DNA from 2 places in the Streptomyces sp. NPDC049687 genome. Region 1 is predicted to be linked to the other one. Evidence: riboswitches for the same ligand, from Rfam matches in the RefSeq annotation. Region 1 holds a riboswitch; the other holds the start of a gene.
What was found. Region 1 has a riboswitch for glycine ahead of gcvT (glycine cleavage system aminomethyltransferase GcvT). Riboswitches for the same ligand answer to the same signal wherever they lie in the genome.

Region 1 (8,343 bases):
TTGAAGAGCATGCCGATCGCGCCGGCGGCCAGCAGGAACCGTACGACGCCCTCCTCGTCCGCGCCGGGGACGAAGTTGACGTAGTAGTGCAGGACCGCCGGGATGATGCCGGCCGCGCCGTTCGTAGGGGCCGTCACCACCCGGCCGCCGGCCGCGTTCTCCTCGTTCACCGCCATCGCGTACAGCGTGATCCACTCCATGGAGTGCGCCAACGGGTCGCCCTCCGCCCGGAGTTGGCGGGCCGTCATGGCGGCGCGGCGGCGGACGCGCAGGCCGCCCGGCAGGATGCCCTCGCGGGACATGCCGCGGGAGACACAGTCCCGCATCACCTGCCAGATCTCGAGGAGGCCCTCGCGGATCTCGCCCTCAGTGCGCCAGGCCCGCTCGTTCTCCAGCATCAGGGAGGAGATCGACAGACCGGTCTCCTTCGTCAGACGCAGCAGCTCGTCGCCCGTGCGGAAGGAGTACTTCAGGACCGTGTCGTCGAGCTTGATGCGGTCCGCGCCCACCGCGTCCTCGTCCACGACGAAGCCGCCGCCCACCGAGTAGTACGTCTTCGACAGCAGCTCCGACCCCGAGGCGTCGTGGGCCAGGACCGTCATGCCGTTGGCGTGGTAGGGGAGAGCCTTACGGCGGTGCAGGACGAGGTCGTCGTCGAAGGAGAACGGGATCTCGTGCCCGCCCAGCAGGTTCAGGCGGCCCGATTCCTTGATCCGCTCCACCCTGTCGTCCGCCGTCTCCACGTCCACCGTGCGCGGCGAGGAGCCCTCCAGGCCCAGCAGAACCGCCTTCGGGGTGCCGTGGCCGTGGCCGGTGGCGCCGAGCGAGCCGTACAGCTCGCAGCGGACCGAGGCGACGCCGTCCAGCAGACCCTCGTTGCGCAGGCGCCGCGCGAACATGCGTGCCGCGCGCATCGGGCCGACCGTATGGGAGCTGGACGGGCCGATGCCGATCGAGAACAGGTCGAAGACCGAGATGGCCACGGGAGACTCCTAGGGTTACGGCGGACGCCGCTGTCCGTCGGGTGGTGCAGAAGGGTTCTCGCCGGGTGCCCCGCCCACCCGTACACGCAAGAGTGTGCGGGGCAGCCGCCGAAAGGGAACTACTTGTTCAGAACGGGGTACAGCGGGTGCCTGTCGGCCAGGGCCTTGACCCGTGCCTTCAGCGACTCGGCGTCGTAGGACGGCTTCAGCGCCTCGGCGATCACATCCGCCACCTCCGCGAAGTCCTCGGCCGTGAAGCCGCGGGTCGCGAGGGCCGGCGTGCCGATCCGGAGACCGGAGGTGACCATCGGCGGGCGCGGGTCGTTCGGGACGGCGTTGCGGTTGACCGTGATGCCGACCTCGTGCAGGCGGTCCTCGGCCTGCTGACCGTCCAGCTCGGACTCGCGCAGGTCGACGAGGATGAGGTGGACGTCGGTGCCGCCGGAGAGGACGTTCACGCCGGCCTCCCGGGCGTCCGCCGCCGTCAGGCGCTCGGCGAGGATCCGCGCACCGTCCACCGTACGGCGCTGGCGCTCCCTGAAGTCCTCCGAGGCCGCCACCTTGAAGGAGACCGCCTTCGCCGCGATCACGTGCTCCAGGGGACCGCCCTGGAAGCCCGGGAAGACGGACGAGTTCAGCTTCTTCGCGAAGTCCTTCTTGGCGAGGATGACGCCGCCGCGGGGGCCGCCGAGGGTCTTGTGCGTGGTGGAGGTGACCACGTGCGCGTGCTCGACGGGGTTCGGGTGCAGGCCGGCCGCGACCAGGCCCGCGAAGTGCGCCATGTCCACCCACAGGTACGCCTCGACCTCGTCGGCGATCCGGCGGAACTCCGCGAAGTCCAGCTGCCGCGGATACGCCGACCAGCCGGCGATGATCACCTTGGGGCGGTGCTCCTTGGCGAGCTTCTCGACCTCGGCCATGTCGACCAGGCCGGTCCCGGCGTCCACGTGGTACGCGACCACGTTGAACTGCTTGCCGGAGAAGTTCAGCCGCATCCCGTGGGTCAGATGGCCGCCGTGCGCCAGGTCCAGGCCCAGGATGGTGTCGCCGGGCTGGGCCAGCGCGAACAGGGCCGCCTGGTTGGCGGAGGCACCCGAGTGCGGCTGGACGTTGGCGTACTCGGCGCCGAACAGCTCCTTGATCCGGTCGATCGCGATCTGCTCGGCCACGTCGACGTGCTCGCAGCCGCCGTAGTAGCGGCGGCCCGGGTAGCCCTCGGCGTACTTGTTGGTCAGGACCGAGCCCTGCGCCTCCATCACCGCGAGCGGAGCGAAGTTCTCCGAGGCGATCATCTCGAGCGTGGACTGCTGGCGGTTCAGCTCGGCGTCGACCGCGGCGGCGATCTCCGGGTCGAGCTCGTGCAGGGGCGTGTTCAGAACAGTCATGTGGGTCCTCAGCCGGCGGTGAAGGCGGTGTACTCGTCGGCGGAGAGCAGCTCCTCCGGCTCGCCCGCGACGCGTACCTTGAACAGCCAGCCGCCCTCGAAGGGGGCGGAGTTCACGAGCGCCGGGTCGTCGACGACGTCCTGGTTGACCTCGACGACCTCGCCGTCCACCGGCGAGTACAGGTCGCTGACCGACTTGGTCGACTCCAGCTCACCGCAGGACTCGCCCGCGGTCACCGTGGAGCCGGCCTCCGGGAGCTGGACGAAGACCACGTCGCCGAGCGCGTTGGCCGCGTGCTCCGTGATGCCGACCGTCGAGACGCCGTCCTCGGCGGCCGACAGCCACTCGTGCTCCTTGCTGTAGCGCAGCTGCTGGGGGTTGCTCATGGCCTGAATTCTCCTGTACGCGGGAGTGTGCTGATGAAGGGGGGACTACGGAACACGTGCGTGAGCAGCGGAAATGTGCGCAGGGTCACGCGCACCCACCGCTGTCAGTCTCTACTTCCGGCGCTTGTAGAAGGGCAGCGCCACGACCTCGTAGGGCTCGTGACTGCCCCGGATGTCCACGCCGACGCCCGGCGTGCCCGGCGCCGCGTGGGCGGCGTCGACGTACGCCATAGCGATCGGTTTGCCCAGCGTGGGGGAGGGGGCGCCGGAGGTGACCTCGCCGATCACCTCGCCGCCCGCGACGACCGCGTACCCGGCGCGCGGCACCCGGCGGCCCTCGGCGACCAGGCCGACCAGCACGCGCGGCGGGTTCTGCGCCGCACGCCCGGCCGCCTCGGCGAGCGCCTCGCGCCCGACGAAGTCGCCCTCCTTCTCGAACTTCACGACCCGGCCGAGCCCCGCGTCGAAGGGCGTCAACGACGTGCTCAGCTCGTGCCCGTACAGCGGCATGCCCGCCTCCAGACGCAGCGTGTCCCGGCAGGACAGACCGCAGGGGACGAGACCGGCACCCTCGCCGGCCTTGGTCAGCGCCTGCCACAGCTCGACCGCGTGCTCCGGCTTCACGAACAGCTCGAAGCCGTCCTCGCCGGTGTATCCGGTGCGCGCGATCAGCGCGGGGACTCCGGCGACGGTGCCGGGCAGGCCCGCGTAGTACCTCAGGCCGTCGAGGTCGGCGATGGGGGCACCTCCCGGATCGAGCGAAGTCGAGACTCTGGGGGAGAGCGCCTTGACGATCGCCGGCGAGTTCGGGCCCTGGACGGCGATCAGGGCGTAGGCGTCCCGGTCGTCGCGCACCTGGGCGTCGAAGCCCTCGGCGCGCTCGGTCAGGGCGTCCAGCACCACCTGGGCGTTGGAGGCGTTGGCGACCACCATGTACTCGGTCTCGGCGAGCCGGTAGACGATCAGGTCGTCCAGGATGCCGCCGTCGGCCCGGCAGATCATGGTGTAGCGGGCGCGGCCCACGCCCACCGAGGCGATGTCGCCGACGAGGGCGAAGTTCAGCAGGGCGGCCGCCTGCGGACCGGTCACGGTGATCTCACCCATGTGGGAGAGGTCGAAGAGCCCGGCCTTCGTACGGACGGCGTTGTGCTCGTCGCGCTCGGAGCCGTAGCGAAGGGGCATGTCCCAGCCGGCGAAGTCGGTCATCGTCGCGCCGAGCGAGCGATGCAGGGCATCGAGCGCGGTACGACGGATTTCGGTACTGCTCATCGGACGGTCGTCTCCCAGGGCAATGACGGGCGAGGTCGTTCCTCCCCATCTGTCATCGGAACCTGAGAGGTTCGCCATGACCACGAACGTGACCACGGTTTGCACCTTGGGTGGGGCCACCGCAGACGGCGGCCCGCTTTTCAGATGTGCCTCGCCCGCGCGGTAACGGGGCCTGAGAGATTCAAGGGAGGGACTTGCTCCTTCGGCGCCCCGGCGAAACTGCTGCTGGGGACTCTCCCGCGCGGATTCAAACGGCCGGTATGCAGTTGGCGCGCACATCATTGCACGCATCGCCCGTCCACGGCAGGGCGGCATCTGTAACCGGGCTGTGGCAGGACGCGCACGAAATGGCGAGACAGCGGGTATTACCTTCTCTTTACACTTGACGGGCATGGGATCTCCGAGCCCCAGGGGAGGACGATCACGGTGAACAGGACCACGGCGTACGCCACGACCACGGGCATCGCACTGCCGAAGCAGCCCGCCGTCCCGGCCCGCGACCAGTGCGCCGAGCGCCCGGCACCCGTCGTCCGCGACCTGCGCGAGCGGGCCGGCCACAGCCCGCACGGCCTGCTCTTCGGCCCGCGTGACCTGGTCGTCGTCACGGGCTTGCCCGGCAGCGGCAAGTCCACGCTCATGCGGCGCGCGGTCCGTGGCATCCGTATCGACTCCCAGGACACCCGCGACCGCTGGGACGCCCGCGCCCCGCGCTTCCTGCCCTACGCCGTCTACCGCCCCCTGGTCCGCCTCGCCCACTACGCCGGACTGCGCCGCGCCCTGCGCACCGGCGAGGGTGTCGTCGTCCACGACTGCGGTACGCAGACCTGGGTGCGCGACTGGCTGGCCCGCGAGGCCCGCCGCCGCGGCGGCACCCTGCACCTGCTGCTCCTCGACGTCAGCCCGGACACGGCGATCGAGGGCCAGCGCGAGCGCGGCCGGGGCGTCTCCCGGTACGCGTTCCTGCGCCACCGCAGGGCCGCCGCCCGCCTCATCCGCTCGGCGGAGAAGGGCCGACTGCCCGCGGGTATCGGCTCGGTGGTCCTGCTCGACCGTCCCGCGGCGGACACCCTGAGCCGGATCGCCTTCACGGGCTGAGCCCCACCGACCCCGGCAAGCGGGACTCCAAGGGCCGAGGAAAGTCCCCCGACACCCGCTAGCCTTTCAGCCACAGCAGCGGTTCCCAGCAGGCGGTAGGCAGATGGACTTCCCCCCGGCGGACTTCCCGGTCTCCCCGGACTTCCCGGCGCAAGCACACCCCCACCCGCACGGCGGATGGCCCGGCAACGAGCTGGAGGAGGTGCTCTCCGCCTCCCTCGGCGTGCCCGGCGCGGGCGGACGCATCGTGGAGGTGCTCGGCCGCAGCTTCGTCTGGGTGCCCCTGCCCAGCGGCGGCGGCCCGCACAGCGGCCCCCTCGACCTGCCGACGCTGGAGCTCGAGGGCCAGGCGTACGTGCCGGTGTTCAGCTCCGAGGAGCAGTTCCGGCAGGTCGTCGGCTCCCACATGTCGTTCACGATCGCCCCGGCCGTCGAGTTCGCCCGCGGCTTGCCTCCGCAGGTCGGCATCCTCGTCAACCCGGACGGAGTCGTGGGCATCCCGTTGCCGCCGCCGGCCGTGGCCGAGCTGTGCCGGGCCGGCCGCACCGTGCTGGACGGCCCCGCGAGCGGCGGCCGAGTCCGCCTCTTCGAACCCGACTGGCAGGACGACCCGGTGGACTTCCTCTCCGCCGCCTCCGCCGAGTTCGAGACGACGGGCGTGGTCCTCACGGCCCGCCGCTGCCTCGCCGTCGTCGAAACGGCCGACCCCGTCATGTTCGTGGGCGTCGAGGTCACCCACCTGGACGGCGACCTCCGCGAACTCCCCCTCGACGCCCTGGGCCGGGCGATGGGCCGGGTCCCGGTCAAGTGGCCCGTCAACCTCATCCTCCTGGACGTGGCCCAGGACCCGGTGGCCGAGTGGATGAGGGAACGCGTCCGCCCCTTCTACACGCGCTGAGGGGCCCCTCCAGGGCGCGGGGCCGTATCGATGTGCGGCTCCGCCGCCGGGCGCGACCGGCCACACACGACCCGCACTCGCGAACGCACAACGGGTCCCGGGCTCCAGGGCGCTTAAGCTGGACTCCGACGCGGGGCAAGACAGAAGAAGGGGCGGTAAACGGTGAGCGCCAGCGGCATCGCGGCCGGACAGGTCGAACACATGCTGCGCCAGGTCACACCCGGGCGCTACGACGCCTACGAGGCTCTCCTGCGCGCGCTCGCGACCCCCGCCTCCGGCCAGGTCTGGATGCTCCTGTGGCACGGCCAGGCCGGTTCCCCGGACGCCCAGTACGGGAACATGGAGGTCGACGGCCACGGTTACGCCCCCTGCGTCACCTCCGCCCAGGAACTGAGCGCCAGCGGCTGGAACCGCTCGTACGAGGTGATCGACGGAGTGGACGTGGCCCGCACGCTCTACCCCGACCACTACGGCCTCTGGCTGAACCCGCACGCGCCGGGCGGCGGCGTCGGCATCCCCTGGCTGGATCTGCGCCGCATCGCGACGGGCCTGGACCGTCAGCCCGCCGGCCCCCTCCGCCTCTCCGAACCCGGCATCGAGATCCCCCAGTTCTACGCCCTGCTCGCGCAGAACGCCCACCGCACCCCTGCGGTGCGCGCGTTGCGCCGCGCCTGGGTTCAGCCCGCCCTGGGCGCGCCCTATCTCGCCATCGGGCTCGACGTGTACGACACCTCGCCGCCGGCCGTGGACGCCGTACGGGCGATGATGCAGCAGTCGATCGGGGCCGTACCGGACGGGCTGCCGGTGTCGACGGTCGCCATGACCGACGAGCACGACCCGGTCGTGATGTGGATGCGCGCCAACGCCCGCCCGTTCTACGACCGTGAGGCCCACGTCCCCGCCGCACCGGCGCAGGCGCCCGCGGGCGGGTACGGCTACCCGCCCACCGGTCGTTACTGAAACCGGGCAATCCGCGTACCCCGGACATGAGTCGGGTGCGCGCGACCGTGTCGCCCCCGGACATCGTCGTCCCCTCGTTCCGCGTGTTCACCCGGAGATCTTCGCGCGTAGATGACGACGATAGATACGGTTCCGGGTAGTTGTGTCCGGTTACGTCGCCGTCCGCCCCCCGTTACCCATCGTCCGGATAACGGAATCCCTTTACCCGCATCACGTTTACGCATCCTTTCGCCGCCAACTCTGGCTACAGATCGCCAAAGCGTTGAAGACTCCCGGTCCAGGGGACTTCGTCCCTGTGTACGACGGACGATCACGCCGCCACAGCGGCAAGTGTGGGCCGGCCACCGCCGGTTGAGAGGGGTCCCTGCCAGATGACGGCACCATTGCACGAGCCGACCGCGGAAGCGGCCCCGAGCGCGGCCGACGAAGCGGCGGTCGCCACCGCCGGCGCCAAGGCCGTTCAGGGCCGTTCCCTGGGCCGGATCGCCTGGGAGCGCCTCAAGCGGGACAAGCTCGCCCTGACGGGCGGCATCGTGGTGCTCGTCCTGGTCGTGGTGGCGGTGCTCGCCCCGGTCCTCACCAACCTGCTCGGCCAGGACCCGAACGAGTATCACGAGAACCTCATCGACCCGCTGTTCGGCACCCCGACCGGCTCCCTCGGCGGCATCAGCGGCGACCACCTTCTCGGCGTCGAACCCGTCAACGGCCGCGACATCCTCGCGCGCGTCCTCTACGGCGCCCGGATCTCGCTGCTGGTCGGCTTCCTCTCCGCCATCGTCGCGGTCATCCTCGGCACCGTCCTCGGCATCCTCGCCGGCTTCTTCGGCGGCTGGGTCGACTCCGTGGTCAGCCGCGTCATGGACGGTCTGCTCGCCTTCCCCCAGCTGCTGTTCATCATCGCGCTGGTCTCCGTCATGCCGAGCAACCTGCTGGGGCTCACCGGTTCCAGCGTGCGCGTCTTCGTGATGATCGTGGTCATCGGCTTCTTCGGCTGGCCGTACATCGGACGCGTGGTGCGCGGTCAGACCCTTTCACTGCGCGAGCGCGAGTACGTGGAGGCCGCCCGCTCCCTGGGCGCCGGGCGGCTGTACATCCTCTTCAAGGAACTGCTGCCCAACCTCGTCGCCCCGATCGTCGTCTACACGACGATGATGATCCCCACCAACATCCTCACCGAGGCGGCCCTCAGCTTCCTGGGCGTGGGCGTCAAGCCCCCCACCGCCTCATGGGGCCAGATGCTCTCGAGCGCGATCGACTACTACGAGTCCGACCCCATGTACATGGTGGTCCCGGGTGTGGCGATCTTCATCACCGTGCTGGCCTTCAACCTCTTCGGCGACGGCGTGCGGGACGCGCTCGACCCGAAG
Region 2 (8,343 bases), on a different contig from region 1:
CCGCGGCCGTGCCGAGCAGCGGAGGGGCGACGTCCATGGCGTCCGAGCAGATCGGCTACCGCGGACCGACGGCCTGCGCGGCCGCCGGCATCACCTACCGGCAACTCGACTACTGGGCCCGTACCGGTCTCGTCGAGCCGAGCGTGCGGCCCGCGCACGGATCCGGGACGCAGCGTCTGTACAGCTTCCGGGACGTCGTCATTCTGAAGATCGTCAAGCGGTTCCTCGACACCGGGGTGTCGCTGCAGAACATCCGCACCGCCGTCCAGCACCTGCGGGAGCGAGGCTTCCGCGATCTGGAACGCATGACGCTGATGAGCGACGGCGCCACGGTCTACGAGTGCACCTCGCCGGACGAGGTCCACGCGCTGCTGCAGGGCGGCCAGGGCGTCTTCGGGATCGCGGTGGGCGTGGTCTGGCGGGACGTGGAGAGCGCGCTGTCACAGCTGCACGGAGAGCGTGTCGACACCGGTGAGACGCTCGTCGGGCACAACCCGGCGGACGAGCTGGCACGGCGGCGCAACCGGGCGGTCTGAGGCCCCCCGGGCACGGTGGGGGGCCGCGCGGCGTCATTGTCAGTGGCGTGGTGCAGCATCGGAGATGTGAGAAACGCGCCCACCATCCTGCATCTCGACATGGATGCCTTCTACGCCCAGGCGGAGCAGGCATCCAAGCCGAGTCTGCGCGGGAAAGCCGTGATCGTGGGCGGTCTCGGGCCGCGTGGCGTGGTGGCCACCGCCTCCTACGAGGCGCGGGCCTTCGGCGTCCACTCGGCGATGCCCATGGCCCAGGCGCGCCGGCTGGCTCCGAACGCCGCGTATCTCGTGCCGCGCTTCACCTTCTACCGGTCGATCAGCGATCAGGTGATGGGGCTGCTGCGGGCCCTGTCGCCGCTGGTGGAGCCGCTGAGCCTCGACGAGGCCTTCGTGGACCTGGAGGCCGGGGGAGCGGCCTGGGACAGCGAGTCGGCGCGGTTGGCCGGGATCCGGCTGCGAGCGGACATCCGGGCCTTCACGGGGCTCACGGGGTCGGTGGGGCTGGCCGCCTCGAAGATGCTCGCGAAGATCGCCTCCGAGCAGGCCAAACCCGACGGTCTGGTGCTCATCGAACCGGGGACGGAGCGGGCCCTCCTCGGGCCGATGTCGGTGCGGACCCTGCCGGGGGTCGGCCCGGCCACCGGCGACCATCTGCGGCGGGCCGGGATCACCACGGTCGACGAGCTGGCCGAGGCCGGTGAGGACGAGCTCGTGCGCCTGGTGGGCAAGGCGCACGGGCACGGGCTGTACGCGATGGCGCTGGCGCGCGACGACCGGCCCGTGGTGGCGGAGCGCGAGGCCAAGTCGGTGTCGGTCGAGGACACGTACGACATCGACATCCACGACCGGATCCGGGTGGAGCTGGAGGTGCGGCGGCTGGCGGAGCGGTGTGTGCGCAGGCTGCGGGGGTCCGGTCTGTCGGGGCGGACCATCGTGCTGAAGGTGCGGCGGTACGACTTCTCCACGCTCACCCGGTCAGAGACCCTGCGCGGGCCCACGGACGATCCGGTGGTGATACGGGAGGCGGCCGCCCGGCTGCTGGACTCCGTCGACACCACGGGCGGGGTGCGGCTGCTCGGGGTCGGCGTCAGCGGTCTGGCGGACTTCACGCAGGAGGACCTGTTCGCCCAGGCGGCGGAGGAGGAGCGGGCGGACGGAGCGGCCGAGGAGCAGCTTCCCGAGAAGCCGGCCGTTGCGGAGCCGGTGCCGGTCGAGCATCAGTGGCGCCCCGGGCATGACGTGGTCCACACCGAGCTGGGTCACGGCTGGGTGCAGGGCAGCGGGCTGGGCCGGGTCACCGTGCGGTTCGAGACGCCTGAGTCGGAGCCGGGGCGGGTGCGGACGTTCCGGGTGGACGATCCTGAGCTGGCGTCTGCGGACCCCTTGCCGCTGGTGCGGCGAAGACCGGGGGAGGGCCCCGGGGGCCTGGAGCCGACTTCTCAGGAACCAGGGCTGGATTCGGGAACACGGAGTGAGCATGATTCGTTACGCAGAGTGAATGGCTCGGGAGGTTCGGACCCGATGGGGTCGTTGACGACGGGGGAGTGGCATGGGACCGGAAGCGTATGGCGGGGCGTTCGTGAAAGCCGGTGAGGTGTCCGGGGGGCGGGAGGCCGAGATGCGGGGCGTGGTCGATCGGGTCACCCGATGGGCCGTACGGCGGGCGGATGTCGTCGGGTTGCTGCTCGTCGGGTCCTGTGCGCGGGGCTCGGCGCGCCCTGATTCGGACGTCGATCTCGTGCTGCTCGTGGAGGAACCGGACCTGTACACCGCCGACGGCGGCTGCGTCCGGGAGCTGGACCTGGGGGAAGTGGTCCGGGTGCGGGCGTGGGGGCCCGTCACCGAGGTGCGGCACGTCACGGGCTCCGGACTGGAGGTCGAGTTGGGGGTCACGTCCGCGGACTGGGCGCGAACCGATCCCGTCGACGCCGGTACCTGTCGGGTCGTCACGGATGGCGCCCGTGTGCTGCACGACCCGTGCGGGGTACTCGCCGCTCTCATACGGGCCTGTGCCTGAAGCGGTCAGGTCTCGTCGGTGCCCGCCAGCCTGCCGAAGTCGTGGTCGGGGAGAGGGGAAGGAGCGGCCACGTCCAGGCCGTAGTGGTGGTAGAGCTGGAGCTCCTGCTCCGGGGAGAGGTGGCGGCCCACACCGAAGTCGGGGGCGTCCCTGATCAGGGCCCGGTCGAAGGGGACGCGCAGAGTGCCGTCCACCAGTTCGCTGGGCTCCAGGGGGACGAAGGCGTCCCGGGAGAACAGGCCGGTGCGTATGGCCGCCCACTCCGGCACACCCGTAGCGTCGTCGAGGTAGACCTCGTCGATGGTGCCGATCTTGGTGCCGTTGCGGTCGAACGCCTTGCGGCCGATCAGGTTGCGCGGATCGATGTCGGTCTGCACGGGCCCTCCACTTGGTCGCAACTCATCCGTAAGCACTACAAAAGAGCACATTGGGACGAGCGGCCACTCGAGGAGGCCCCGTTGACCTCGCTGATAGTCTGACAACGGCTGCTGACCCCGTGCGGGAGAGTCCTCCGAAGACCGTCGGAGGCGCCGAAGGAGCAAATCCTCCCCGGAATCTCTCAGGCCCACGTACCGCGCGGACGAGGTCACTCTGGAAAGCAGGGCGGATGTCGACGGCGTCGACGGCTTCCGTCCTCACCGACGGTGAAAGCCGGCCGCCCCAGTGGCGGTCGGTGAAGCTCTCAGGTTGAGATGACAGAGGGGGAGGCCGTCCGGGCACCCGCGCCGTGGTGCCCCTCGAAGGTCGCGTCAGACCAGGAGGCCTCAGCAATGACCGCCGATCGCATTCCGCTCACCGAGCTCGAACAGGGCATCCCCTTCGAGCAGCGCCACATCGGGCCCGACCAGGAGGCGCGGGCCAAGATGCTCGCGCACGTCGGATACGGCTCGCTCGACGAACTCACCACCGCCGCGGTCCCGGACGTGATCAAGAACGCCGACGCGCTGGACCTGCCCAACGCGCGCACCGAGGCCGAGGTCCTGGCGGAGCTGCGGTCGCTGGCCGACCGCAACCAGGTCCTCGACTCGATGATCGGGCTCGGGTACTACGGGACCTTCACGCCGCCGGTGATCCTGCGCAACGTCATGGAGAACCCGGCCTGGTACACGGCCTACACGCCCTACCAGCCGGAGATCTCGCAGGGCCGGCTCGAGGCGCTGCTGAACTTCCAGACCATGGTCGCCGACCTGACCGGGCTGCCCACCTCCGGTGCCTCGCTGCTCGACGAGGGCACGGCCGCCGCCGAGGCGGTGGCCCTGTCCCGGCGGATGGGGAAGAACAAGAAGGGCCTCTTCCTGGTCGACGCGGATGTGCTGCCGCAGACCATCGCGGTGATCGAGACCCGCGCCGAGCCGGCGGGCGTGGAGGTCGTGGTCGCCGACCTCGCCGAAGGAATTCCGGCAGACATCGCCGCGCGGGAGATCAACGGCGTGCTGCTGCAGTATCCGGGCGCCTCCGGGGCGGTACGCGACATCAAGGCCGTGATCGACCAGGCGCACGAGCTCGGCGCGCTCGTCACCGTCGCCGCCGACCTGCTCGCGCTGACGCTGCTGAAGTCGCCCGGTGAGCTGGGGGCGGACATCGCGGTGGGGACGACTCAGCGCTTCGGCGTGCCGATGGGATTCGGTGGACCGCACGCGGGCTACATGGCCGTGCACGAGAAGTTCGCGCGCAGCCTGCCCGGGCGGCTCGTCGGGGTGTCCGTCGACGCCGACGGGCACAAGGCCTACCGGCTCGCGCTGCAGACGCGTGAGCAGCACATCCGGCGGGAGAAGGCCACCAGCAACATCTGCACGGCGCAGGTGCTGCTCGCGGTGATGGCCGGGATGTACGCCGTCTACCACGGGCCCGACGGGCTGCGGGCGATCGCGCGACGGACGCACCGGTACGCCTCGATCCTGGCCGCCGGGCTCGCGGCCGGCGGAGTCGAGGTCGTGCACGGCTCCTACTTCGACACGCTGACCGTGCGGGTGCCCGGGAAGGCCGTCGAGGTCGTCGCCGCCGCCCGGGAGCACGGGGTCAACCTGCGCCTCGTCGACGCCGACCAGGTGTCGGTCGCCTGCGACGAGACGACGGCGAGGGCCCAGGTGGCCGCCGTATGGGCCGCCTTCGGGGTGGACGGGGACATCGAGGCGCTCGACGCGGTCGCCGCGGAGGCGCTGCCGGCCGGGCTGCTGCGTTCCGACGCGATCCTGACGCACCCCGTGTTCCACCAGCACCGTTCCGAGACCGCGATGCTGCGCTATCTGCGCCGGCTCGCCGACCGGGACTACGCGCTCGACCGGGGCATGATCCCGCTGGGCTCCTGCACCATGAAGCTCAACGCGACCACCGAGATGGAGCCGGTCACCTGGCCCGAGTTCGGGCAGCTGCACCCCTTCGCGCCCGCCGAGCAGGCGGAGGGCTACCTCACGATCATCGGTGAGCTCGAGGAGCGGCTCGCCGAGGTCACCGGATACGACAAGGTGTCGCTGCAGCCGAACGCCGGGTCGCAGGGCGAGCTGGCCGGGCTGCTGGCCGTGCGCGGATACCACCGGGCCAACGGCGACGAGCAGCGGACCGTGTGTCTGATCCCGTCCTCCGCGCACGGGACGAACGCCGCGAGCGCCGTCATGGCCGGCATGAAGGTCGTCGTCGTGAAGACCGCCGAGGACGGTGAGATCGACGTCGAGGACCTGCGGACGAAGATCGAACGGCACCGGGACGAGCTGGCGGTGCTGATGATCACGTACCCGTCGACGCACGGGGTGTTCGAGGAGCACGTCGCCGACATCTGCGCCCAGGTGCACGAGGCGGGCGGGCAGGTGTACGTCGACGGCGCCAACCTCAACGCGCTGGTGGGGCTGGCCAGGCCGGGGCACTTCGGCGGTGACGTCTCGCACCTGAACCTGCACAAGACGTTCTGCATCCCGCACGGCGGCGGTGGTCCGGGGGTCGGGCCGGTGGCCGTACGGTCGCACCTCGCGCCGTATCTGCCGAACCACCCGCTGCAGCCCGCCGCCGGGCCCGAGACGGGTGTGGGGCCGATCTCGGCGGCGCCCTGGGGTTCCGCGGGGATCCTGCCGATCTCCTGGGCCTATGTGCGGCTGATGGGCGGAGAGGGGCTGACGCGGGCCACGCAGGTGGCGGTGCTCAGCGCCAACTACATCGCCAAGCGGCTCGAGCCGCACTACCCGGTGCTCTACACCGGCCCGGGCGGGCTGGTCGCGCACGAGTGCATCATCGACCTGCGACCGCTGACCAAGGCCACCGGGGTGAGCGTCGACGACGTCGCCAAGCGGCTGATCGACTACGGTTTCCACGCGCCGACGATGTCGTTCCCGGTGGCCGGGACGCTGATGATCGAGCCGACCGAGTCGGAGGACATCATCGAGCTGGACCGGTTCTGCGAGGCGATGATCGCGATTCGCGCGGAGATCGAGAAGGTCGGTTCGGGCGAGTGGCCGGCCGAGGACAACCCGCTCCGCCAGGCCCCGCACACCGCGGCCGCGCTCGGTGGCGAGTGGGAGCACGCGTACACGCGTGAGGAGGCCGTCTTCCCGGCCGGGGTGTCCGCCGCCGACAAGTACTGGCCGCCGGTGCGCCGGATCGACCAGGCCTTCGGCGACCGGAACCTGGTCTGCTCGTGCCCGCCGCTGGACACGTACGAGGACTGAGCGGGCACGGACACAGAGCAGAGCCCCGTCCCTCGTGGACGGGGCTCTGTGTCCGTCTAGACGGCCAGGGAGACCTCCGTCGACTTGATCAGTGCGACCACGTCGGAGCCGACGAAGAGGCCGAGGTCGGTGGCCGCCTCCTTGGTGATCACCGCGGTGAGGCCGGTGAGCGTGCCGGGCAGCTGGTTGCGGATCGAGAGGCCGTCGACCCGGCCGGTGGCCAGCGAGACCTCCGTCGCCTTCAGCAGAGCCCGGACGGCGCTTCCCGGGGTGAGGGCGAGGTGCTCCACGGACTCCAGGGTGATGGCCGCGGTGAGTTCCTGACCGCCGTCCAGGCGGATCTTGACGGTGGCCATGACCTCGCCGGGGTGGACGGCGGTGACGGTGCCGGGCAGCTGGTTGCGGATGCTCAGGGTCATGGGAACCCACGGTAGGGCCCCGAGCGGCTCATGCCGGGTATGCGTGGGTCTGCGTCGCCTTGACCGTCGCCCAGACCGCGGTGCCCGGGTGCAGATCGAGTTCCGCCGCGGCGACGGTGGTGAGGTCTGCGGCGAGCGGGAGTTCGCCGGTGAGGTCGGCGCGGATCTGGTCGCCGTGGGTCTCCAGGCCGACGACCTCGCAGCGCCACAGGTTGCGGGCGCTGGAGCCCGTAGGGCGTTCGCGGTGGAGGGTGACCGCGCTCGGCGGGAAGGCGACGAAGGCGGGGCCGGACAGGACTTCCGTGGTGGTGATGGCCGGGCCGGTCTCCAGGCGGACCGTGTGGCCGTCCGAGCGGCCTCGGTAGAGGTTCAGGCCGACCAGTTGGGCGATGTAGTCGGTGCGCGGGTGGCGGGCGATGTCGGACGGGGTGCCCTCCTGGACGACCCGGCCGTCCTCCACGACGACCAGGCGGTCGGCGAGGACCATCGCGTCCAGCGGGTCGTGGGTGACGAGGACGGCGACCGCCTCGAACTCGGCCAGATGGCGGCGGAGCTGGGCGCGTACCTCCAGCCGGGTACGGGCGTCCAGGGCGGCGAGGGGCTCGTCCAAGAGCAGCAGCCGGGGGTGGGTGGCGAGGGCGCGGGCGAGGGCGACGCGCTGGGCCTGGCCGCCGGAGAGCCGGCGGGGCTTGGCGCCGGCGAGCGCGGCGAGGCCCATGCGGTCCAGCCACTCGGCCGCCCGGGCGCGGGCCTGCGCCTTGCCGGCACCGCGGCAGCGCGGGCCGAACGCGACGTTGTCCAGGGCGGTGAGGTGGGGGAACAGCAGGTAGTCCTGGAAGACCACGCCGACCGGGCGGGACTCGGGCGGCGTACGCTCCAGGGCCCTACCGTCCAGGCGGAGGTGACCGCCGGTGAGGGGAACGAGTCCGGCGAGGGCGCGCAGGGCGGTGGTCTTGCCCGCGCCGTTGGGGCCGAGCAGGGCGAGGACGTCGCCGGGGGCGGCGGTGAGGGAGACGTCGAGGCGGAAGGCGCCGCGGTCGACGAGAAGACGGGCGTCCAGGCCCTGGCGCGCGATCCCGGTCCCGAGGACACCTTTCCGCACGGTGCTCATGACGCCGTCGTCCAGCGGTCCCGCAGTCCGGCGAGAACGGCGATCGAGACGGCCAGCAGGACCAGGCTGAGGGCGATCGCGGCCTCCGGTTCGCTTTGCAGAGCGAGGTAGACGGCCAGCGGCATGGTCTGCGTACGGCCCGGGAAGTTGCCAGCGAAGGTGATCGTCGCGCCGAACTCGCCCAGGGCGCGGGCCCAGGCCAGGACGGCGCCCGCCGCGATGCCCGGAGCGATCAGGGGGAGCGTGACACGGCGGAAGGCGGTGAAGCGGGAGGCGCCGAGGGTGGTGGCCGCCTCCTCGTAGCGCGGGTCGGCGGCCCGCAGCGTGCCCTCCACGCTGATGACGAGAAACGGCATCGCCACGAACGTCTCCGCGACCACCACGCCGGCCGTGGTGAACGGGAGCGTGATCCCGAACCAGGAGTCCAGCCACTGACCCACGACACCGTTGCGGCCCAGGGCGAGGAGAAGGGCCACGCCTCCCACCACCGGGGGCAGGACCAGCGGAAGGGTCACCAGGGCGCGGACCAGGCCCCGGCCGGGGAACTCCGTCCGGGCGAGGACCCAGGCCAGCGGAACCCCGATCACCAGGCTCACCGCCGTCG

Region 2: linked by a shared signal. The riboswitch ahead of gcvP (aminomethyl-transferring glycine dehydrogenase) and the one ahead of gcvT (glycine cleavage system aminomethyltransferase GcvT) in region 1 are both predicted to bind glycine.

What each region holds. Positions count from the first base shown of each region.
Region 1 covers NZ_JBITLN010000028.1:14,503-22,845, reverse strand. Annotated here, with positions in the region: gene ACIBVL_RS42065 (L-serine ammonia-lyase) at 1-983, opposite strand, end outside; gene glyA (serine hydroxymethyltransferase) at 1,103-2,368, opposite strand; gene gcvH (glycine cleavage system protein GcvH) at 2,377-2,754, opposite strand; gene gcvT (glycine cleavage system aminomethyltransferase GcvT) at 2,866-4,023, opposite strand; glycine riboswitch at 4,174-4,273, opposite strand; gene ACIBVL_RS42045 (AAA family ATPase) at 4,450-5,118, shown strand; gene ACIBVL_RS42040 (enhanced serine sensitivity protein SseB) at 5,222-6,016, shown strand; gene ACIBVL_RS42035 (enhanced serine sensitivity protein SseB C-terminal domain-containing protein) at 6,179-6,976, shown strand; gene ACIBVL_RS42030 (ABC transporter permease) at 7,348-8,343, shown strand, end outside.
Region 2 covers NZ_JBITLN010000011.1:8,313-16,655, forward strand. Annotated here, with positions in the region: gene ACIBVL_RS30100 (MerR family transcriptional regulator) at 1-536, shown strand, start outside; gene ACIBVL_RS30105 (DNA polymerase IV) at 603-2,129, shown strand; gene ACIBVL_RS30110 (nucleotidyltransferase domain-containing protein) at 2,116-2,553, shown strand; gene ACIBVL_RS30115 (PRC-barrel domain-containing protein) at 2,559-2,930, opposite strand; glycine riboswitch at 3,043-3,138, shown strand; gene gcvP (aminomethyl-transferring glycine dehydrogenase) at 3,324-6,209, shown strand; gene ACIBVL_RS30125 (molybdopterin-binding protein) at 6,266-6,628, opposite strand; gene ACIBVL_RS30130 (ABC transporter ATP-binding protein) at 6,657-7,739, opposite strand; gene ACIBVL_RS30135 (ABC transporter permease) at 7,736-8,343, opposite strand, start outside.